4 regions of the Citrobacter farmeri genome follow, and region 1 is predicted to be linked to each of the others. Evidence: predicted binding sites of a transcription regulator. Region 1 holds the regulator's gene; each other region holds the start of a gene.
The links. The regulator CRP, encoded in region 1, controls carbon source genes, mostly activating them, when cyclic AMP is high. The targets are predictions, from matches to a motif close to ATGTGANNNNNNTCACAT.
Positions count from the first base shown of each region.

Region 2: a site for CRP is predicted at 2,986-3,003, ahead of I6L53_RS07565 (CidA/LrgA family protein). Genes of this name have one in related genera too.
Region 3: a site for CRP is predicted at 4,382-4,399, ahead of I6L53_RS01625 (YjcB family protein). Genes of this name have one in related genera too.
Region 4: a site for CRP is predicted at 3,922-3,939, ahead of I6L53_RS02675 (glycine dehydrogenase). Genes of this name have one in related genera too.

Region 1 is NZ_CP077291.1:4,399,351-4,405,342, reverse strand. Features, by position in the region: gene pabA (aminodeoxychorismate synthase component 2) at 1-7, shown strand, start outside; gene argD (bifunctional acetylornithine/succinyldiaminopimelate transaminase) at 93-1,310, shown strand; gene I6L53_RS20860 (YccS/YhfK family putative transporter) at 1,385-3,472, opposite strand; gene crp (cAMP-activated global transcriptional regulator CRP) at 3,524-4,156, opposite strand; gene I6L53_RS20850 (OsmC family protein) at 4,464-4,868, shown strand; gene I6L53_RS20845 (phosphoribulokinase) at 4,916-5,785, opposite strand; gene I6L53_RS20840 (YheU family protein) at 5,840-5,992, opposite strand, start outside.
Region 2 is NZ_CP077291.1:1,616,485-1,622,476, reverse strand. Features, by position in the region: gene gtdA (gentisate 1,2-dioxygenase) at 1-515, opposite strand, end outside; gene mhbT (3-hydroxybenzoate transporter MhbT) at 527-1,885, opposite strand; gene I6L53_RS07570 (LysR family transcriptional regulator) at 2,012-2,920, shown strand; gene I6L53_RS07565 (CidA/LrgA family protein) at 3,052-3,450, shown strand; gene I6L53_RS07560 (CidB/LrgB family autolysis modulator) at 3,447-4,142, shown strand; gene cdd (cytidine deaminase) at 4,272-5,156, shown strand; gene sanA (outer membrane permeability protein SanA) at 5,372-5,992, shown strand, end outside.
Region 3 is NZ_CP077291.1:353,998-359,989, forward strand. Features, by position in the region: gene I6L53_RS01615 (universal stress protein) at 196-627, shown strand; gene I6L53_RS01620 (cation-transporting P-type ATPase) at 694-3,411, opposite strand; gene I6L53_RS01625 (YjcB family protein) at 3,969-4,250, opposite strand; gene I6L53_RS01630 (EAL domain-containing protein) at 4,847-5,992, shown strand, end outside.
Region 4 is NZ_CP077291.1:569,108-575,099, forward strand. Features, by position in the region: gene I6L53_RS02655 (alpha/beta hydrolase) at 1-710, opposite strand, end outside; gene I6L53_RS02660 (MFS transporter) at 723-1,916, opposite strand; gene I6L53_RS02665 (LysR family transcriptional regulator) at 2,126-3,043, shown strand; gene I6L53_RS02670 (ClbS/DfsB family four-helix bundle protein) at 3,200-3,718, opposite strand; gene I6L53_RS02675 (glycine dehydrogenase) at 4,091-4,429, shown strand; gene I6L53_RS02680 (SFCGS family glycine-rich protein) at 4,441-4,803, shown strand; gene I6L53_RS02685 (DUF4312 family protein) at 4,806-5,105, shown strand; gene I6L53_RS02690 (DUF4311 domain-containing protein) at 5,128-5,904, shown strand; gene I6L53_RS02695 (DUF4310 family protein) at 5,916-5,992, shown strand, end outside.

The DNA.
Region 1 (5,992 bases):
TCGGTGATTTGTGGTTGCTATCGGATGATTTTTTATGCATATTTTGTGATTATATTTTCACATTCATTTTGGCATAACTGGATGGTCATGAGATGGCAACTGAACAAAAGGCAGTAACCCGGGCAACTTTCGATGAAGTCATTCTGCCAATTTATGCACCGGCGGAGTTTATTCCGGTAAAAGGGAAAGGCAGCCGGGTCTGGGATCAACAGGGCAAGGACTATGTTGATTTCGCGGGCGGGATTGCGGTGACTGCGCTGGGGCATTGTCATCCGGCACTGGTAGAGGCCCTGAAAACCCAGGGCGAAACGCTCTGGCATACCAGTAACGTTTTCACCAACGAACCCGCACTGCGTCTGGGGCGAAAAATTATCGATGCCACCTTTGCCGAGCGCGTGCTGTTCATGAACTCCGGGACAGAAGCTAACGAAACGGCGTTCAAGCTGGCGCGTCATTATGCCTGTGTGCGTCATAGCCCATTCAAAACCAAAATCATTGCCTTTCATAATGCGTTCCACGGCCGCTCGCTGTTTACCGTTACCGTGGGTGGACAGCCAAAGTATTCCGATGGCTTCGGGCCAAAACCGGCGGATATCGTCCATGTTCCGTTTAACGATCTCCATGCGGTGAACGCGGTGATGGATGACCATACCTGCGCTGTCGTGGTTGAACCGGTACAGGGTGAGGGCGGCGTTCTGGCTGCGACGCCGGAGTTCCTGCAAGGTCTGCGTGATCTCTGCGATCGGCATCAGGCCCTGCTGGTGTTTGATGAAGTGCAATGCGGGATGGGGCGTACCGGCGACCTGTTTGCCTACATGCACTATGGCGTGACGCCGGATATTCTCACCAGTGCGAAAGCCCTGGGGGGCGGCTTCCCGGTGAGCGCGGTATTGACGACGCAGGAGATCGCCTCAGCGTTTCACGTCGGCTCTCATGGATCAACCTATGGCGGTAACCCGCTGGCCTGCGCGGTGGCGGAGGCGGCGTTTGACATCATCAACAATCAGGATGTGCTGGGCGGCGTGGTGGCGAAACGGCAGAAATTTGTTCAACATCTGCAGCAGATTGATGAGCAGTACCACGTGTTCAGCGACATTCGCGGTATGGGCCTGTTGATTGGCGCCGAATTGCAACCGCAGTACAAAGGACGCGCGCGCGATTTCCTCTACGCGGCAGCGGATGCTGGCGTGATGGTGTTAAATGCCGGCCCGGACGTGATGCGCTTTGCGCCGTCGCTGGTGGTGGAAGAGGCGGATATCGACGAAGGGATGCTGCGTTTTGCTGACGCTGTTGCGAAGGTTGTTGCCTGATGGCGCTGCGCTTATCAGGCCTACAAACGTCTGTAGGCCGGATAAGGCGTTACGCCGCCATCCGGCAATCAGTGTTAACCCCGCATATCCCGCAACCGGCGACTGAGCCAGATGCCGTGGTGCGGCCGCTGACGCCATGCCATAGAAGAGATGGTGTGCATGGTGTTCAGGTGACCGATAACGCGTTGCAGATGCTGTTCCAGGGTGCTTAACGGTCCGTGGGAAAGCATCTCTGGCGCTTCCAGGATATTCACATCCCCTGAGCCACCAGGTCCATCGTACTCCAGTCGCTGCTGGCAGCGCTGAAGAGCAATTTCACACGATTGCAGATATCGCTGCGCCAGGTCCGGCGTCAACATCGTATGCTCACGCGCCAGCGTGGTCATGGCATTGATGTGTTCGACGATAAACTGGCTGTGTGTCACCCACAGTTTCATGTCTTCCAGATAATGGGTATTAAAGCCGGGTTCCTGCATTGCCTGATTGAGCGAGTTAAACAGGGTGTTGTGCGCCTGGTTGACCCGCATACGTTGCCAGGCGAGCGGCGTGGGTTGCGGATCGTTGCTCAGAATCAGGCGAATGGCCTCCTGATCGGCTTCCAGTGCGTCATGGGCGTTTTTCCGCAACAGACCGCTCTGCCATTGCGGCCACAGCCAGACGGTGCCGCCAAACGCAATCAGGCAGCCGATGACCGTATCGATAAATCGCGGGATGATGAACTGTTCTCCATCCAGCGTCAGCAGTTGCAGGGTATATACCGCCGTGACGGTAAATCCAACCGTCGCCCAGCCGTAGTTTTTGCGGATGGTCAGATAGCTGACCAGGGTGATCGCCAGCATCAGGGCCAGCGTATATCCCTCGGGAATATGAAAGTGCAGCGTCACGCCTGCGATAATCAGCCCTACCAGCGTTCCCGCCGAGCGGTGCAAAATACGCACGCGGGTGGCACCGTAACCGTTTTGCGTCACAAACAGCACCGTCATCAGGATCCAGTAAGGTTTCGGCAGATGTAACGCCGTTCCCATGAGGCTGGCTATGCTGAGCATGACGCTGATTCGCCCGGCGTTACGCAGCGCCGGAGATTTCAACGAGAGGTAGTTTTTCAGTGCCGGAAGCAAGGGTAACCGACGCTGTTTATCGGCCATCAGATCGCGGGCGTAAAGCGGACGCTGGGTGCGAAGCACGCGGGCGATGCGACTGAAGTGCCAGTAGCAGAACTGTCCGACGGGGTTATCCGGATGCTGATGAGCAATTTTTCCCAGTGCACCAATCTGCTTTTGCATGGTGAACCGCGTCGGTAGTCGGTGATAGAGAATGTCATCTCCCAGTACGCGCAGGCGAGCGGCGACCGTTTGTGCATTCCAGCGAATGACCTGCTCCGCGTGACTGCGCTCGACCAGCTTTTGCACTTCTTCCGGCTGATGCAGGCTGACGGAGATATGTTCCTGCAAATCCAGCGCTTCCTGAAAGGCGCGCAGCATCCGTTTGTAGTCGTTGTTGCGGTGCGCCGATAGCATGTGCATCTGCTGATAGCACTGGGTGATGAGGTCGACGGCTTTCTGCTGGCGAACCAGAAGCGGCGGCAGGGCTTTTTCCGGGTCAGTGTGTTGGGTCAGCATGCTGTATTTGGCTTCGCAGTAATCCGCCAGTTCCCGGTATAACAGGCTTAGTGATTCGCGAAGCGGCTGCTCACGCCAGAGCCAAAACCAGAACCAGTTAAACAGCCCGTACCATAGCGTGCCCAGCGCGTAGATCAGCAGAGGCTCCCAAACCGGCATGTTCCCTGCCAGGCTCAGTGTGAAAATCGCAGCAATCAGTGAGGCCGGGAGCAGGCGGGCGTGAAGAGAGCTCAATTCTGCGGTGACGCCGAGCGTGAGTGTCAGACCGGTCAGGATCAGTGGCAACGGTACCGCCTGCGCCAGCATAAGTTGCATGATTAGGCTACAGCCAGCGAACAGCGATGCACCGATGATCAGGCGTTTGAAAAAGCGTTTGTGCGGAGTATCAAGCCCGGCAATGTTGCAGCAGGCGGGAACGAGAGAGAAAAGCAGGCCCAGATGTAACTGCCCGATGAGCAGGCCAACGGCCACGGGCAAACAGAGCACCAGCGTTTGACGTAGTGCATAGTTGATTTCTGGGTGATAAATCAGTCTGCGCCACATTGGCAAAACAAAAATGACGCGCTACCCGGTAGCGCGTCATTTCCGATGAGATTAACGAGTGCCGTAAACGACGATCGTTTTACCGTGAGCGGAGATCAGGTTCTGATCTTCCAGCATCTTCAGAATACGACCAACGGTTTCGCGAGAGCAGCCAACGATCTGGCCAATCTCCTGGCGAGTGATTTTGATCTGCATACCGTCCGGGTGAGTCATCGCATCAGGCTGTTTCGCCAGATTCAGCAGCGTCTGGGCGATACGACCGGTCACGTCGAGGAAGGCCAGGTTACCGACTTTCTCCGAAGTAACTTGCAGGCGGCGAGCCATTTGGGAAGACAGGCGCATCAGAATATCCGGGTTCACCTGGATCAACTGGCGGAATTTCTTATAGGAAATTTCAGCCACTTCACACGCTGTTTTCGCTCGAACCCATGCGCTACGTTCCTGGCCTTCTTCAAACAGGCCCAGTTCGCCAATGAAATCACCCTGATTCAGATAAGAAAGGATCATTTCTTTTCCTTCCTCATCCTTAATCAACACTGCCACTGAGCCCTTAACGATGTAGTACAACGTTTCTGCTTTTTCACCCTGGTGAATCAGCGTGCTCTTGGACGGGTACTTATGAATGTGGCAATGAGACAAGAACCATTCAAGTGTCGGGTCTGTTTGCGGTTTGCCAAGCACCATGCGCGATTATCCTCTGTTATAAGCTGTCTCCAGAGCCAAAAAAATCCGCTGTCTCTGGGGTTGCAAAAATGTGCTTCCCGCGTCCTGGGAAGAGGCTGTCAAAAACGAACTGCAGCCTTTAATGTGAAGTCCTCTGCATACATGCAGTACATCAATGTATTACTGTAGCATCCTGACTGTTTTAGCATAGCTTTAGCCGTGTGTCTCCTGGTGTCTCGCTTCAGCATGACGGAGGTCGCCTTCCGTTGCGAGAATTGTTATGTACGCGTAATCTGTCAGGAAAATTGACGCACTGGAGTTAAAAAATATGCAAGCGCGTGTTAAATGGGTTGAGGGGTTAACCTTCCTGGGTGAGTCGGCTTCCGGTCACCAGATTTTGATGGACGGTAACTCTGGTGATAAAGCGCCGAGCCCGATGGAAATGGTGTTGATGGCGGCAGGCGGTTGCAGCGCGATTGACGTGGTTTCTATCCTGCAAAAAGGCCGTCAGGATGTGACGAACTGCGAAGTGAAACTGACGTCAGAACGTCGCGAAGAGGCGCCACGCCTGTTCACCCACATCAATCTGCACTTTATCGTTACGGGTCGCGACCTGAAGGATGCCGCCGTTTCGCGTGCGGTCGATCTGTCGGCGGAGAAATATTGCTCCGTGGCGCTGATGCTGGGAAAAGCGGTCAATATTACCCATTCGTATGAAGTGATTGCTGCCTGATGATCATGGCCGGATAACGCCACGTCGCTGTCCGGCAATATCTCACCTTACTCGATTTTCTTTCCTTCCATCAGTCGCTGCACCAGCGGCAACATAATGAGCTCCATGGCCAGCCCCATTTTGCCGCCAGGTACCACCAGTGTATTGATGTGGGAAATAAATGAACCCTGCAACATCGCCAGCAGCCAGGGGAAATCGATCCCTTCCAGATTGCGAAAATGAATCACCACAAAGCTCTCATCCAGTGATGGAATGCCCTTGGCAGCGAACGGGTTTGAGGTGTCAACGGTGGGTACACGCTGAAAGTTAATGTGGGTGCGGGAGAACTGCGGCGTGATGTAGTTGATATAGTCGTCCATCGAACGCACCACTGAATCCATCACCGCCTCACGAGAATGGCCTCGCTCGCTGGTATCACGGATCAGTTTCTGGATCCACTCCAGGTTCACGATGGGAACCACGCCGACCAACAGGTCAACATGGCTTGCAACTTCATGCTGCGGCGTCACGACGCCGCCGTGCAGCCCTTCATAGAACAGCACGTCAGTAGGTTCCGGCAGGGCTTGCCATGGGGTGAAAGTCCCTGGCACCTGGTTCCACGGGACGGCCTCATCGTAGGTATGCAGATATTTGCGCGACTGGCCTTTGCCCGTCTGACCATACTCAATAAATGTCTGTTCCAGCAGACCGAAGTCATTGGCTTCGGGGCCAAAATAGCTGATGTGGCGTCCGGCGTCGCGCGCCTTGCGGATCGCCATATCCATCTCCGGACGGGTATAACGATGAAAACTGTCGCCTTCCACCTCGGCGGCGCGCAGGTTGAGCTGCGCAAAAATTTTACGAAACGCGAGGCTGGTGGTGGTAGTCCCCGCGCCGCTGGATCCTGTTACCGCGATCACCGGATGTTTGGCAGACATGTTAACTCCATCAATAAATTGATTTTTTATTATAGTCGGCCGATAGCGTGCGGGTTATTCGCGAAATTGTTTGCGCGGCATGATGTTGACGGTTTCGTGCAACTCAGACCACACCAGTATCGCTTCTCCACACTGTAACTGGCGTTTAACGTCGGCGACTTTTTGCTCAAGGGTTCGTTCATGTTCACCATAATCGGTGCCTTCGCG
Region 2 (5,992 bases), 2.1 Mb from region 1:
AGAATATTAACCAGTGGCAGATCCAGACCGTCCAGCCAGACCACCGGCTCATCGCCCGGGTTACCGTGATCGTGCCATTGCCACTGCGGAGTCAGAATAAAGTCGCCGGTGTGCATCTGGGTGCGCTCGCCGTCCACGGCAGTGAACGCGCCTTTCCCTTCCACAATAAAGCGTAATGCCGACTGGTTATGACGATGGCTGGGTGCGACTTCGCCCGGCAGGATCAACTGCAAGCCCGCGTAAAGCGTTGACGTGATGGAGGATTGCCCGCGTAACATTGGGTTTTCCAGTACCAGCACACGACGAATCGCCTCTTTCGCGCCAATCAGATTGCCGCTTTCCAGCAGCAGCGGGCGAATTTCCTGATAGTTCCAGTAGGCTGGCGCACAGGTCGGATTCGGCGTTTGCGGAACCAGGTGGTGCAGTGATTCCCACAGCGGGGTCAGGTTCTGCCCCGAAATATGCTGGTAAAACTGTTGACGGCTGTTTTTAACATCCTGATTTTGTTCTGACATAGGGATTCTCCTTATTCGTTTGCGACGCTTGCGTGCGGCAAGCTATCCGGGACAGAGGCTGACTGGCGGACAACTACCGTCAGTACGGCTAACATCACCGCGCTAATGGCCGCCGGAACAGCGATAATGAAAAACAAGGTGTCAAAAGAGAAATTCATCGCCATCATCACGCCGCCGGAAAGCGAACCAACAATCGCTCCGCAGCGCCCCACCGCGTTCGACCAGCTCACGCCCGTCGCCCGACTCTGTGTGGGATAGAGCGTGGCGGTTAAGGCGTTGAGGCCCACCTGCGATCCGCTGATACCCACCCCGGTACCGAAGATCGCCAGCGCCATCAGCCATAAACCATTTTCGCTCAGACCAATCATGATGATGCATACCGCTCCCAGCGCGTAACTCACCGCCAGCACCCGGAACGGATTGTGTTTATCCATCAGCACGCCCAGTGCCAGCGCGCCGAGTGTCCCGCCAACCTGAAACGCCGCCGTCACCCAGGAAGCCTGTTGCAGGTCAATTCCGCGATGGTGCAACAGCGTCGGCATCCAGCTCGACAGGAGGTAGATGATTAACAGACTCATGAAAAACACCACCCATAACATCAGGGTAATGGGCAACTGGCGACCAACAAACAGTTGGCGAATGCTGCCTTTGGCGATCGCCGCCGCCTCCTGGAGGTAAAACTGCGTATTGTCATAACGTTCGCCAGTGATCGCGCTGACCGTTCTGGCAATGGTTGCCTGCGGTAACTTGCGGCGTACCTGCCAGCGCGGAGATTCCGGCAAGACCGCGAGCAGCACGAAGAACAGCATCAGCGGTAGCACGCCGCCGAGTACCAGGATCCCATGCCAGCCGATGACCGGCACCAACTGCGCGCTGACAATCCCGCCCATGGCGGAACCGAGCGTAAAGCCGCAGAACATCAGGGTAACCAGCGCACCACGGCGGCGGGCAGGCAGGTATTCAGAGGTCATTGTGATGGTATTCGGCATGGCGCCGCCCAGACCCAGGCCGGTCAGAAAGCGCAGGATGACCAGCGTTTGCAGATCCGGTGAAAAGGCGGAAATCAGGCTCAGCGCGCCAAACAGCGCCACGCAAAGCTCAATCACCCGTTTGCGACCGAAGCGGTCAGACAGCGGTCCGCAAAGTAAGGCGCCAGCGGTAAGTCCTAACAGACCCGCGCCGAACAGCGGAGCCAGATCTCCGGCAGTTAACTGCCAGTGGGTACGAATATCGGGTGCAATAAAGCCAATGGCTGCCGTATCAAAACCATCAAGCATGACGACCAGAAAGCAGCAGATGATCACCCGCCACTGAGTCTTGCTGACAGGAGCAGCATCGATAAGGGCTTGTAGTTCACGTCGTTGAGTCATAGTGAATGCCTCGGTGCAGGTAGGGAAAGATGTCGTTTTGTTTTTTGTATGTTACGAGTTTGTAGACCGGGCGATAAAATGTACAATGGCTTTTCATGCAGAGACATAACCTGGAGGTTATCGCTGATGGCAAACTGGGCGCAAAAACTGAAGCTGCATCATTTGCAAATGCTGGTGGCGCTGGGCGAACAAGGGAATCTCACGCACGTCGCGCGGATGATGAATATCACCCAGCCTGCCCTGTCAAAATGGCTGTCACAGCTCGAAGATGAGATGGGGATCACGCTCTTTGAACGTCACAGTAAAGGCCTGCGCCCCTCGGAAGGCGGCAAGTTGCTGCTGCAACATGCTCAGCGTTTAATCAATGACATGGAACGTTCACAGTATGAAATGGCACGCTTTAAAGAAGGCGGTCTGGTAGGAAGCCTGAAAATCGGCTGCTCGCCGGTGGCGACCGACTGTGTGTCGCAGGCGATCCTCAATCTGCTCGTTGAGATGCCGACGCTACATCTCAACATTGAAGAAAAGGTCATGACGCCGCTGCTTCACGACCTGCTTGCCGGTTCCGTGGATGTGGTGGTAGGTCGCGTCGGTGGACGAGCGCTGCAACTCCCGCTCAATTACCAGGTGCTGTATACCGAACCCGTCTGCTTTGTCGCTCGTCCCCACCATCCTCTGGCGAAGTTTGACACCCTGAGCTGGGCTGATCTCGCGCACTGGCGCTGGATTGTCTGGCCGACAGGAACGCCCATTCGCCTGAGTATTGACAACGCACTGGTCGATAACGGGGTGATGCTGCCGGAAAACACCATCGAATCGGCATCAATGAACGTCAGTACCAACCTGCTGCAAAGCAGCGATATGATCTCTATCCTTTCTTTACGGCTGGCACAACGCTATGCCAGCCAGGGACAACTGGTGATCCTGAACCTGCCGAAGATCGAACAGAAAGGGAGCGTGGGTGTGTTCTGGCGCAATAATGAGACGCCGTCCAGTGCGCTGAGTCGTTTCTTACAACTGCTGGCACAAGTTTAACGTCACGTATTGGGGGCATTGCCCAATGTTCCTGTTATCTATCTCCAGTATGCTAAGAATTCATGATGTGATCGATAGCACGTTTTAAAGTTTAATTGTATGATGAATCCGTCGCTTCAAGGAATTACAACATGAGCAAGACACTGAATATCATCTGGCAATACTTACGCGCTTTCGTGCTGATCTATGCCTGTCTGTATGCAGGCATTTTTATTGCGTCCCTGCTACCCGTCGCCATTTCAGGCAGTATCATCGGGATGCTAATCCTGTTCGTACTGCTGGCGCTGCAAATCATTCCGGCGAAATGGGTTAATCCTGGCTGCTATGTGCTGATTCGCTACATGGCGCTGCTGTTTGTACCGATTGGCGTCGGCGTGATGCAGTACTTCGATCTGCTGCGCGCGCAGTTCGGTCCGGTGGTGGTGTCGTGTGCCGTCAGTACGCTGGTGGTTTTTCTGGTGGTGAGCTGGAGTTCACACCTGGTCCACGGTGAACGCAAAGTGGTTGGTCAGAAAGGGTCTAAAGAATGATGTCGTCAATCTGGTGGTCTCTGCCGCTGACGCTGGCGGTTTTTTTCGGCGCGCGCAAACTGGCTGCACGTTTCAAATTTCCGTTACTGAATCCGCTGCTGGTGGCGATGGTGGTGATTATCCCGTTTCTCCTGCTGACCGGTATTTCTTACGACAGCTATTTTAAAGGCAGCGAGGTCTTAAACGATCTGCTGCAACCGGCAGTTGTGGCGCTGGCCTATCCGCTGTATGAACAACTGCATCAGATCCGTGCTCGCTGGAAGTCGATCATTACTATCTGCTTTGTCGGCAGCATTGTCGCGATGGTGACCGGCACCTCGGTAGCGCTGCTGATGGGCGCTACGCCTGAAATCGCCGCCTCTGTCTTACCGAAATCCGTCACCACGCCGATTGCGATGGCCGTTGGCGGCAGCATCGGCGGCATTCCGGCGGTCAGCGCCGTGTGCGTGATTTTCGTCGGTATTCTTGGCGCCGTCTTTGGCCATACGCTGTTAAACGCCATGCGTATTAAGACCAAAGCCGCACGCGGACTGGCGATGGGGACCGCGTCTCACGCCCTCGGCACTGCCCGCTGCGCGGAACTGGATTATCAGGAAGGCGCATTCAGTTCGCTGGCGCTGGTGATTTGCGGGATTATTACCTCACTGATCGCCCCGTTCCTGTTTCCGATTATTCTCGCCGTCATGGGCTAAAATTTGCGATACGTCGCGCATTTTTCATTTAAGTTTCATAAGTTGCACACACAATGAGATTCCGATCACACATATAGCGGTAGCAGGCCCGTACACTACGATCCCAATACATTGTTATGAGGCAACGCCATGCACCCACGTTTTCAAACTGCCTTTAGCCAACTTGCGGATGATCTGCAATCAGCAATGGCGCCCATCCTGGCGGATACGCATTTCCCCGCTTCGCTGACGGCTGAGCAGGTATCAATGCTTAAAAGCGCAACGGGACTGGACGAAGACGCGCTGGCATTCGCGCTGCTACCGCTGGCTGCAGCCTGCGCCTGTACGCCGTTGTCGAACTTCAACGTCGGCGCGATTGCACGCGGCGTGAGCGGAACGTGGTACTTCGGTGCCAACATGGAATTCCTCGGCGCGACCATGCAGCAAACGGTTCATGCTGAACAAAGCGCCATCAGCCATGCCTGGCTGCGTGGCGAGAAAGGCCTCGCGGCGATCACCGTAAACTACACTCCGTGCGGCCACTGCCGTCAGTTTATGAACGAACTGAATAGCGGACTGGATCTGCGCATTCATCTGCCTGGCCGCGAACCGCACACGCTGCGCGACTATTTACCAGACGCGTTTGGGCCAAAAGATCTCGATATCAAGACGCTGCTGATGGACGAACAGGATCACGGTTTTGCCCCTCAGGGCGATGCGCTGACGCAAGCCGCCATCACCGCCGCGAGCCACAGTCATATGCCGTACAGCCAGTCACCGAGCGGTGTGGCGCTGGAGTGTAAAGACGGGCGCATCTTTAGCGGAAGCTATGGCGAGAATGCCGCGTTTAACCCGACACTGCCACCGTTGCAGGGGGCGCTGATCATGCTGAACCTTAACGGCTACGGTTATGCCGATATTCAGCGTGCGGTTCTGGCGGAAAAAGCCGATGCGCCGCTGATCCAGTGGGATGCCACCGCCGCCACGCTGAAAGCGCTGGGCTGCAGCAGCATCGATCGTGTGCTGCTGAGTTAATTGTCTGATGACATCAGTCCGTAGGCCGGAGCAGGCGGTTTAACCGCTGTCCGGCCTAATCGTCTGATAGCGCTACGCTTATCGGGTCGATACTCACTTCGTTCGGTATGACTGCGTATTGCTGAAAATCCCCCCAATCAGACTACTGTTTCTTGCGCTTCGACACCGGGTACAGTAGCCTGATTGAAATTTCATCCAGTGACAGAGTTTTCTTCATGTTAAAGCGCGTACTCTACAGCCTGTTGGTCCTGATCGGCTTGCTGCTGTTGGTCGTGCTGGGTCTTGACCGCTGGATGAGCTGGAAAACCGCTCCCTATATTTACGATGAGCTTCAGGACCTGCCCTACCGCCAGGTTGGCGTGGTACTCGGTACGGCAAAATATTATCGCACCGGGGTCATCAACCAGTATTACCGCTATCGTATTCAGGGCGCACTCAATGCTTACAACAGCGGCAAAGTTAACTACCTGCTGCTCAGCGGCGACAACGCGCTACAAAGCTACAACGAACCGATGACGATGCGCAAAGACCTGATTGCCGCCGGTGTGGATCCTGCCGACATCGTGTTAGATTACGCCGGATTCCGCACGCTCGATTCGATTGTCCGCACCCGAAAAGTCTTCGATACCAATGACTTCATCATCATTACCCAGCGCTTCCACTGCGAGCGCGCGCTGTTTATCGCCCTGCATATGGGCATTCAGGCGCAGTGCTATGCCGTGCCTTCGCCAAAGGATATGTTGACGGTTCGGGTTCGCGAGTTTGGCGCGCGCTTTGGGGCGCTGATCGATCTCTATTTGTTTAAACGTGAACCCCGGTTCCTCGGCCCGTTAGTG
Region 3 (5,992 bases), 830 kb from region 1:
TTTTTTGTCAGTTTATCTCCCGCAAAGTAAATAAACCTACATACTTTTCAATAAGATAATTAAACTGCTTGTGATCAAGTCATGGCGATAATTATCGGTTATCCTGCGTTCGCAACTTTCACCCATCAAGACTGAACCTTGCCGGGCTTTTCAGGGAAACACGATCAGCCTGTCAGCGAACACAAGGAAATTAGAATGAACAAAGCCATTTTAATGCCGGTTGATATTCTGGCGATGGACCTTTCTGACAAAGCGATTGCCTGGGCCGATCACATGCTCAATAAAGAGGAGGGCGTTCTGCATCTGCTGCACGTTTTCCCCAAACTGCACACGTCGCCGATTCGCGGTTTTGCTTCGGATATCAAAAAATACGAAGAGTACATGACCAACGATGCGCAGGAGAAAATGCTCGCCCTGGCGAGAAAATTCAAAACGCCGCTGGAGAGGATTCGCTTTGAAGTCCGTCACGGCAATATTCGCGATGAGGTGAACGACGCGGCGGCGGCGCATAATGCTGAAATGATTATTATCGGCTCACGCAAGCCGGGGATTGCCACCCATCTGCTGGGCTCGGCAGCTGCCAATATTTTACGTTACGCAAAGGTGCCGGTAATGGTTGTGCGTTAATCCGCCATCGCAGACGAAAAAGGCCTCCCGTTTTGGGAGGCCTTTTTACTGCCGGATACCCGCCGGTTATTTCCGGCGGAATTTGCGGGTGAGCGGTTTCTCAATCTCAACAATGAAGAACAGCGCGATGCCAATGGCAAAGGTAATGCCCCAGTAGCGCAGCGGTAGCGCTTCGGTACCAAACAGCATCTGCAGGAACGGGATATAGATAATCGCTAGCTGCAGCAGCAACAGAATACCGCTGACCAGCCAGATGCCTTTATTCATCAGCAGACCGCGACCCAGCGAGAAGCCATCAGAGACGCGGCAGTTAAGCATATAGACCCACTGCGCCGTCACCAGCGTCTGCAACAGAACCGTACGGATGAATTCCGGGCTGTGACCGCGTGGCTGCAGCCAGGCTTCCAGCATAAAGGCGCAGGCGGCAATCAGCGTACCGACAAAACCAACGCGCCAGATAGCAAAGCCATCCATCACGTTCTCGTTACTCTGACGCGGTGGGCGGCGCATGATATTGCGCTCACCGGCTTCAAACGCCAGGCCGAATGACAGCGTGGCGGAGGTCGCCATGTTCATCCACAGGATCAGCACCGGGGTCAGGGGGATCAAATTACCCGCCAGCAGCGCGACGATGATCAGCAGGCCCTGCGCCAGGTTAGTTGGCATGATAAACAGAATGGTTTTCTTCAGGTTGTCGTAGACGCGACGCCCCTCCTGTACCGCGCTGGCGATGGTCGCGAAGTTATCGTCCGTCAGCACCATGTCGGCGGCTTCTTTCGTCACTTCGGTGCCTTTAATACCCATCGCGATCCCCACGTCGGCCTGCTTCAGCGCCGGGGCATCGTTCACGCCATCGCCTGTCATGCCGACGATCTCACCCTTATCTTGCAGGGCTTTTACCAGACGCAGTTTATGTTCCGGGCTGGTACGGGCAAAAATATCGTAGGTGACGGCGGCTTCGGCGAGTTCAGCCTCATTCATCTGCTCGAGCTCATAGCCCGTCACCGCGTGGCGGCTGTTATGGATGCCCAACATGCCGCCGATGCTCATGGCGGTTTGCGGGTGATCGCCGGTGATCATTTTGACGCGGATCCCGGCCTGCTGACAGGTGTCGATCGCCGCAATGGCTTCCGGGCGCGGCGGATCCATCATCCCGGCGATGCCGAGGAAAATGAGCCCTTCGTGCAGACAGTCATGGGTTAGCGCACTGGCATCGGCACGCGTGGGTTTCCAGGCGGCGGCCACCATTCGCAGGCCTTCTTTGGCATAGCGGGCAATTTCAGCCTCCCAGTGCGGCTGGGTAAAGGCTTCCGTACCGTTCGCGGTTTGCTGCAATTGGCAGAGTTTAAACAGCACATCCGGCGCCCCGGTCACCAGCACGCGCTCGTCGTCGCCGATGCGATAGTGCGTCGCCATGTATTTGTACTGGGAATCGAACGGGATTTTACTGCGCAGTTCGCAGTCAATGGCTGGCAGCATCGCTTTGGCGGCCAGCACTTTCAGCGCCCCTTCAGTTGGCCCGCCGGTAATCCCCCAGTGGCCCTTTTCATCGCGAATCAACTGGCTGTCGTTGCACAGGTCAATCGTGCGCAGATAGTTTTCAAGCAGACTGCCTGGCACAATCTCTGCCAGCGCGTCGTTTTCCTCGACGTGGATCTCACCCGCTGGCTCGTAGCTATTGCCCTGCACGCGGTAATTTTTATCTGCCGTGATGATGGCCTTGACCGTCATCTCGTTCATGGTCAGGGTGCCGGTCTTATCGGAACAGATCACCGACATGGCACCCAGCGTTTCAACAGTAGGCAATTTGCGGATAATCGCGTGTTTGCGGGCCATGGTCTGTACGCCCAGCGACAAGATGATCGAGATAATCGCCGGTAAGCCTTCCGGTACGGCCGCGACAGCAAGGCTGATTAACGAAAGCAGCAGTTCACCCATCGGCATGTCGCGCAGCAGCAGGCTGAAGATAAACAGCCCGACCATCATGGCGAGAATGAGGGAGAAAATCGCTTTGCCGAGCTTATCCATCTGCACCAGTAGCGGCGTACGGTGCTTCTCGATCCCGGTCATCATCTGGTTAATATGGCCCAGTTCCGTCGCTTCCCCGGTGGCGATCACCACGCCAAGCCCGGCTCCGGCACTAATGGTGGTGCCAGAGAACAGCAGGTTTTTGCGATCGCCCAGCGGCAGTTCGCCTGTCAGCGCATCTGCTGTTTTATCCACCACGGTAGATTCGCCGGTCAGGATGGCCTCTTCAACCCGCAGGTTGTGAGCCTCCATGACGCGAAGATCGGCGGGGATGCGGCCGCCCGCCCGCAGCACTACGATATCGCCAACGACCAGCTCGGTGGTCGCGACCGTCTCATGTTGCCCGTTACGCACCACCACGGCGGAAGCGGAGAGCATATTGCGGATACTTTTCAGCGACTTTTCCGCGTTATTTTCCTGAATGTGACCTATCAGGGCATTGATCACTGCGACGCCGAGGATGACGGCAGTATCCACCCAGTGCCCCATCACGGCGGTGAGGGCCGCTGCGGCGATCAGAACGTAAATTAGAACATCGTGAAAATGGGCCAGAAAGCGTAGCCAGGCAGGTTTGCCGGCTTTTTCAGGCAGTGCGTTAAGGCCATCCCTGGCGAGACGTGCGCTGGCCTCATTATGAGTCAGCCCGGAAGGTTGGCTCTGCTGATTTTTCAGAACCTCCTCAACGGTCAGCTGGTACGGCTTTTTTCCAGCGCATGGCGCAGAATGGAGACGATTGCTGTTCGGCATTCTGGTCAAAGTAAAATTCCTCGAAGTATTAAATTTTAATATTTTGAAACACACGCATACTATTTGAATAATGCCTGCAGATATTTGACATTAATCAATGGCCTTTCTGTAATTATTATTTTATCTTTGAATGAAGATGATATTTTCCCATGCGTGTCATGGGGTTAAATGGAAATGTAAATTTAGGAAAGGAGGTTTTATGTTTGGAATTTATAATGCTAAGAAGTTGATTTTATTGATTGTTTTTGCGATTGTTGTAGCAGCCATTAGCGGTATTTCAACTTATGCCTTTGTAAAATATCTGGGGTGAGAATAATAAAAACAGCCTTCCTTACATAACTTTTAAATCCTGAATAATAATGACAATAGGGAAGCTGATACAGAACGAAATAATATATTTTTAGCTGCGGTCTGTTGAGTAAACAGACCGCACCAGATGAACGCATAATAGACATGGGCTTGCTGAAATCGGGACGGGATGATTTTTTCCGCAAGAGATAGGGTTGGCATTTTCTGGAAACAATAAAAAGCCTCCGTCAGGGAGGCTCAGGTGAAATCAGGTGAAATCAGGTCAATACCATCGGCCACTCTGGCGGGGTCTGACTCATCACTTCGACCATCACGGATTCAATGTTCTTCCAGATGGCGGAGAGATCCATCAGGGTGATGCCGAGTAATCCCGTCGCAAACCAACAGGCGGCGGCGACGCCGAGTCCGCTGCTGATCACCGCCAGACCAATGTAATCTGAGCGACGAAAACGAATGTTTAACGTGCTGGCTAAAAACATGAGCACAGCGCTTAGCAGTTGCCAGCGGAGAAGAACCACGCCAGTGGTTAGGGTAGCCATGAAACATTTCCTCTGAGAGTAGCAGGTGCCCTGGACAGCGCGGCGTTTTCACGGGAGGCGTGGCACACTCTTGGCTATCGACGGGCATTTACATCAACACCGAATGAAACGTTGTTTCTGTTTCAGAATATTTGTGAACTATATCACGTTTAGTGATTCGTTCGCCAGTCGGTACGCCGCTTTTTTGCCTGTTTTTTAACCATAATATGAGTGTGGTTATTCATCGGCAATGAAGATACTTTAATCGTGACGTAAGAGGAGGAAGAGGACTTAAAAAAGATGTATTGATTTTACCTTTTCTGTTTTGTCAAAAATAAGCATTCAAAGAAATTTAGCTTAATTTCATTTTGCGTATGAACCGGCAAAACTTTCATAAAAAACTACCCCTTTCGGAGAATGGATTACCCTTAATAAAATTAATCGTCACTATAGGTTTGCATTACGGTCGAATATTATCACCATCCTGCAATATCAGACTTTTGCTAATAAAAGTCTGTTGCTAATATTGATAGATTCATGCAACGTAATAACCTGTGTGATTTAGCATCCTGCCTTGATGATAACAGGCACATGAAATGCAGGGATATAGGGCTGAAATGAATCATCGGGTGCGAAGCAAGGTGCTGAGGTTCCTCGGGATAATCATGGTGGTTTTGCTCCCCGTGATGCTGGCGCTATGGTTTGCCCACCTGCAAGCCACCTCTCAAACCAGTAAACAGCTGAGTACCTTTGCTCATCTGGCTTTAGATAAAACGGAACTGGTTGTTTTGCAGGCGGATTTAGCCCGCGATGCTGCTGAACAGTATCAGGGACAAGCGTGTACGCCGGCACATCAACAACGGATGTTGAATATTATCCGTGGGCGCCTGTATATCAATGAGTTAATTTATGCACAAGGCGATCGTTTTTTATGCTCCACGGTAATGGCACCGTCAGCGCCCTATATTATGCAGACGGCAGACTATAAACGAAAACCCAACATCTCCATTTATTACTTTCGCGATACGCCTTTTTTTACCGGTTATAAAATGACGTATATGCAACGCGGAAACTATGTTGCGGTGATCAATCCGCTGTCATATAGCGAAGTGATGTCCGAAGACCCCGAATTGGCCTGGGGAGTATATGACACCGTGACCAATACCTTTTTCTCCGTCAGCGAGCAGGCCTGGGTGACCCAACTGTTGCCACTGATCCGGCGCAATCAATCTGTCTTCCAGCAGGATGACCGCTTTTACACCGTTGCCCACTCGGATAAACGGCCCATTGCCGTGATTGTGTCGACCTCGATGCAGCGGTTTTATCAGAACCTGTATCAGCAGTTGTTGATCACCCTTCCTCTGGCGGTGATCAGCAGCATTCTGTTGTTAATGTTCTGGTCGCGGGCGCGTCGGCAATACTACTCTCCGCGCCGCATGCTCCAGCGCGCGCTTAAGCAACGTCAGCTCTGCCTGCACTATCAGCCGATCATTGATATTAAAAATGAGAAATGCGTGGGGGCGGAGGCGCTGCTGCGCTGGCCGGGCTGCAACGGTCAGGTCATGAGTCCGGCCGAGTTCATCCCGCTGGCGGAAAAAGAGGGGATGATCGCGCAAATAACCGACTACGTGGTGGAAGAAGTGTTCAGCGATATGGGGACGTTTCTGGCAGCCAACCCGCAGTTGTATATTTCTATCAATCTTTCCGCATCGGATTTTCACTCTTCACGACTGATTGCCATGATTGCGGATAAAGCGCGCGAA
Region 4 (5,992 bases), 1.0 Mb from region 1:
AAATCAAAGAACTCACGCTGAATGGCCGGCGTTGAGTCATCCAGCTTGTTAACGGTCCCTGGGATATACGCCTTCTCTGCGCCTTTAAATTCTGCAAATCGCTGCTCAATAGCCGATTTAATAAAGGCCAGACGCTGTTCTGGCGTCTGGGAATGGTTCAGGCCATTACGGAACGCCGAGCCCATGTCATACATGCTGACAGTAGCAATCGCCTTCATACGCGGATCAATTTTGGCTGCACTGATTGCAAAGCTCCCGCTGCCGCAGATACCCAGTACGCCGATTTTCTCGGGGTCAACATACGGCTGCGTACTGAGGTAATCGACCGCCGCGCTGAAGTCATCTGCATAAATTTCCGGTGAAACCAGATGTCCCGGCTTGCCTTCACTTTCCCCCCAAAAGGAGAGGTCAATCGCCAGCGTCACAAAACCCTGCTCAGCCAGTTTTTGCGCATACAGATTCGAGCTCTGCTCTTTGACCGCGCCCATCGGATGTCCGACGACAATTGCCGGGTTTTTCGCATTCTGATTCAGCGTCTTTGGAATAAACAAATTTCCCACGACGTTCATCTGGTACTGATTCTTAAACGTGACCTTTTGCTGGGTAACGTTATCGCTTTTATAGAAGTTGTCCGCGCCTTTTGACATATCTGCCGCGGTGGCGGCGAATGAGCTGATTAACAGCCCCAGCGCCAGGGTCATATTTTTCATGAGTTTCATCCTCTAGTGTGCGTGGTGTGTTTTACGTGATGTCAGAATGGTCATTCCTGTTGCGGCGAGGAGCAGCCCACCGCTCAGAGCAAAAGTGCTCTGCCAGCCGGTGTAGTCAAATGCCAGGCCGCCAAGCGTTGAACCCAGGGCGATAGAAAGCTGGATCACCGCGACCATCAGTCCGCCGCCTGTCTCGGCATCATCCGGCAACGTGTGTGCTATCCAGGTCCACCATCCTGTTGGCGCTGCAGTTGCCATCAGCCCCCATAACCCCAGTAGTGGCGCAACCATCCACACGTTGTGGCCCGTCAGTATCAGCACTGCGGTGATAGCCGCCATCAGTAAAGGGATGGCGGCAAGCGTCGAGTACAGGCTCGCTCTCAAAAAGGTGCTAATTATCAACGTGCCAATAAAGCCCGCTACGCCAATAGTCAGTAAAATCAGGGACAAGGCGCGAATATCCACCTGGGTGACGGTTTCAAGAAACGGGCGAACGTAGGTGAATAGCGAGAACTGCCCCATGAAGAACAGCCCACAGGCAAAGAGGCCAACCGCAACAGCGGGACGTGAGATCAGACGAATAACAGAACCGCCAGCGCCTGTGTTTTTGTCGGCCGTCATCGTGGGCAAGCTAAAGCACTGCCAGATGAAGGCCACGATAGCGACCGGAACAAGGCAGAAGAAAGCGCCACGCCAGCCAATCACGGCGCCAAGATAACTACCGAGTGGCGCCGCGACGACGGTTGCCAGGGCGTTTCCGCCGTTGAAAATAGCTAATGCGCGAGAAACCATGTGTTGTGGCACCAGGCGAAGCGCTGTGGCCGCAGACATCGACCAGAACCCGCCAATCGCAATACCAATCAAGGCGCGACCCGCCATATAAATCAGGTAGCTGGAGGCCAGCGCGACAATCGTTGCCGATAACGCCATTAGCGCCGTCATGCCCAGCAGCAGATATTTTCGATTCAGATCCCCGGCCAGTGTGGAAAGCGACAAGCTGGTCAACACTGCCAGCGCGCCGGAAATGGCAACACCCTGTCCGGCCAATCCTTCACTCACCCCTAAATCAGTAGCGATGGGAGTCAGCAGGCTGACTGGCATAAACTCCGATGCGATAAGGACAAAGACGCACAACGTCATCGCAAATACACCGCTCCAGTAGGTGTGTTCTTTAAAAGGTGTTGTTTCGCGGGTGAGTGTGGGCATTAATGGCAACCTCTGAATATTGCCCCTCCGAAATTCAGGCAAGCCGGGGCCGGACGCTATTCACGGGAATAACGACAAAAGTGCATAAAAAAACATGCAGTTCACGATGATCTCTTGCGGAAAGTTTTACACGACAGGGGTAAGTTGACTAGCTAATGAATACTTAATAGGCTTATAAGATTAGCTTATTAATCGGGAAAGCCTGGCAGATGAAACGCAATCTCAATGACCTGCTCTATTTCGTCACCGTTGCCCGCGAAGGGAGTTTTACCCGCGCGGCGGCACATCTTGGTGTCACACAGCCGGCTCTTAGCCAGGCGATTTCCGCTCTTGAGAATCGCCTGAAAATTCGACTCCTCACCCGCACCACCCGCAGCGTGTCACCCACCGCTGCTGGAGAGCGGTTGTTGCACTCCATCGGCAACCGCATTGATGAGATTGAAGCCGAACTGGATATGCTCACTGAGCTGCGAGACAAACCCGCCGGTACGGTACGCATCACCTGCGGGCCGAACGTTTTGCGCACCACGCTGTTACCTAAGCTGACGCCACTGTTGCGTGAATATCCTGATATTCACATCGAGTTCGACGCCAACCACGGTTTCCGCGATATTGTCGCCGACCGTTTCGACGCCGGAGTGCGGCTGGGCGACACGATTGATAAAGACATGATAGCCATACCGATTGGACCAGAACTCCGTATGGCGGCCGCAGCCTCACCAGATTATTTTTCACGTTATCCCATTCCACAAACCCCCCATGAACTGACGCAACACTGCTGTATAAATCAGAGAATGGTGAGATCGGGAGGGCTGTATGTCTGGGATTTTGATCAGGACGGCGGCGACTTGAATGTGCGGGTGAACGGGCAAGTGACGTTCAACACTTCAGAACACATTGTCTATGCTGCGCTGGAGGGGATGGGTATTGCGTTTTTACCGGAGGAAGAGTTCGGTGAGCATATTGAGAAAGGTCGATTAATTCGTGTGCTTGAACCCTGGTGTAAGCCTTTTCCTGGATATTATTTGTATTATCCCAGCCGCAAACAAGTCTCTCCCGCGTTTTCACTGGTAATAGATGCTCTACGCGTTAATCGTAAGCGTCCATCCGTAGAGAAGAAAAAGTGATTCAGCAAAACCTGCCTGTCGCATTGATATAATCCGGATGGCCGTAATATATTTTTATGCCTTTATCTTTCCGCTGGTCGTTCGACGCTGTCTGCGACATGTAGATCTGGCAGCGTCGGATAAGAAAAGGGCGGGTATGTAATTTCGCTTTGATGATTACTTTAAGCTGATATTTTTATTTTTCGCCCACTTTCTTAATCTTCCATTCGCATTGGCGTAAGGCGAAGAGGTGTTAAATGAGATCATTCGTCCCATCGTCCATTTTGTGTACCACGGTTTTCCATATAAAACATCATCAGTACGTTCATTGATAAGCTGCACAATTTCATTTTTTACAGTCTGCAATTCAGCGATTAGCGAGTCATAGCTTAACGCGCTGTAATCCTGGTAAAATTTTTGAGCCAGGAGGCCAAGCTGGTTCCATTTATAGCCTGTTTCCGGAAAATCGACCGACTGGCCTTTCGCATCAAAAGTGATCCACTTTACAACCAGAGAATTCCAGCCAAGTAGATACGAAACAAGATCACGAACACTCATCTCCGTTCCTTTGGCGTGACCTTCCATTGAGTCATCGGAAGTCATTTCGCACGGGATCGAATTAAGGTAATGAATTAATTTACTGAAATTTTTATCAATAGCTAAAAGTAATTCGGCTTTTGTTTGAGGCACACTCATAAGGAATTCCCTCTCATTTAAAAAATAACACCCTAATGGAACGGTGTGGGGTTTTAACATCGGTCAGCGTATTTACTCTCCCCTTGCGCCATGTTCGCAAGGATTCGTCATAACTCTTTTCGATAATACAGCGCAAAAGCGCGTTCTGCTCACAGTTTCAGACTTTCTTCTCTGCTGGCGTCGCCACGAAACACCCTCAATATCTGTGAATAAAATCACATTTTCCCAGAGATTAATCATCAAAACCGCCTTTTCTGTGGAACAGATCACTATTGCCACTCGCCTTTCCACTTCGAAGTGGAAAACAACTCGCTACAAACTTTTTACCCCCACCGCTAGTTTTAACTCAGAACCATTAACGGGGTAAGACGAGTGAATAACGGAGCAGTCATGAACGACATGGGGGAACAGGTGGCGCAGATTGGTGAACTGGCCGATCGCATGCTGGCGCAAGTGTATGCCTTGCTGCGTGAACATCACATCATTCCCAACGCCGTACAGGAACAAATGCTGACGTCTCACGTTCGCGCCATGGCGCACCGGTCGGTGACCGGAGAGCCTTTGCCGGAAGTGGAAGCCAGTTTGTTTGATGAAATTTCAGCCGATTCAATGGCGCTTGCCCGCGACGTGGTCGCAGCGTTTGGCAACCTTCCCGAGGAAGAGGCCTGGCTGCTGTCCGTCCACTTTGAAGTCGCGAAAGACAACCTTTAAGGAGCAACAACATGGAACAGATTACAGTCGTGATTGGCGATCGTCTGGGTAAAGGCCAGAAAGTGGCGGCAGGCGTCGAGAAAGCCGGTGGGCGTGCGGTAGTGGTACCGGGCGTCGCTGCGGATATGAAACTGGGAGACGTGATGAAAGCGGAAAACGCCACGTTCGGCATCTCCTTTTGCGGTAGCGGTGGCGCGGGCGCTATCACCGCACAGAACAAATACGGCTACAAAGCCAAATACGGGATGCGCTCTGTGGATGAAGGCGTAACGGCGATTAACGAAGGCTGCAACGTGCTGGGATTCGGCTTTATGGATAAAGAAGAGCTTGGCGAGCGTCTGGTTCAGGCGTGGCAGAAAAAATACGGCGCCTGAGTATGAAAGAACAATTCACCACAACGGTGAGAGTCACCGGTAAAGGCGAAGCCAAAGCGCGCGCCTTTGCCGATGCCCTGAACCACGTTCAGGCCGCGGTCATGAAGGCATCGCCGCATATTTTACTGCGTATTGAGCCACAGGATGTGCAGGTTGTTCAAGCGCGTGAAGCGGTGCGCAAAGAAGCGTTTTTGTTCTTCTTTCTGCGCCGGGAACGACGCACTTACAGCGTGGAGCTGGATGTGACCGTCAACGTGACAGCCATCAATCTGGACAAGGTGGATTTTGTCTCGCAACGCTGATTCTTATTAAGAAGGCATAATTATGTTCCTGATAATTTTAATAAAATCGCTCATCATCGGTGCCCTCGTCGGCGTGGGTGTGGGGGCCGGGGCTGCACGCATGTTTCATGCGCCTACCACACAGGGAATGGGGGCGTTTCGAACTCTGGGGGAACTGAACTCCTGTGAAGGGGATCCGGCTTCTCACTTCTCGTTTGGTCTGGGCTTTTTCTTCAACGCCTGGGCCTCATCCGTTGCGGCGGGTTCGTTCACACAGGACGTGGATCACCGCATTATTCCTAACTGGGGCGCGGCAGCGCTGATGATCAAAAACCGCAATGTCGGTGAAACGCTGCATGACCCGAAAAAGATGGCCATTGCCTGCGGCATCATCGGCATGATCGTCGTGACCTTCCTGAACCTCACGGCCTCTTCCGTACCGGAAGCGTTGCAGGTGACCGCCGTTAAGGTGCTGGTTCCTGCGGCAAACCTGCTGGTTAACACCGTGATGCCCGTGATCTTCTGGCTGGCGGCAATTGATGCCGGTAAGAAATCAGGCTTCTGGGCAACCGTTTTCGGCGGCGCAGCGCAGTTGATCATGGGTAACGCCGTTCCGGGCCTGGTGCTGGGCATCCTGATCGGTAAAGGCGTTGAAGAGAGCGGCTGGAACCATGTGACCAAAGTGATGATGGCGGCGATTGTTCTGCTGTTTGTCCTGAGCGGCTTCTTCCGTGGTTTCGACATGAAGATGATCGAATCCTTCCACATGACCGTGCCGAACTGGCTCGAACTGATCCACAACTCGCTTAGCGGCAAATAACGGAGGCCACAATGGAACAGAATAAAGGTTTTTGGTTTGCCGACTGGTCGTTCCCGATCTTCGTTGGCCTGCTCTCCTCCGGTGTATT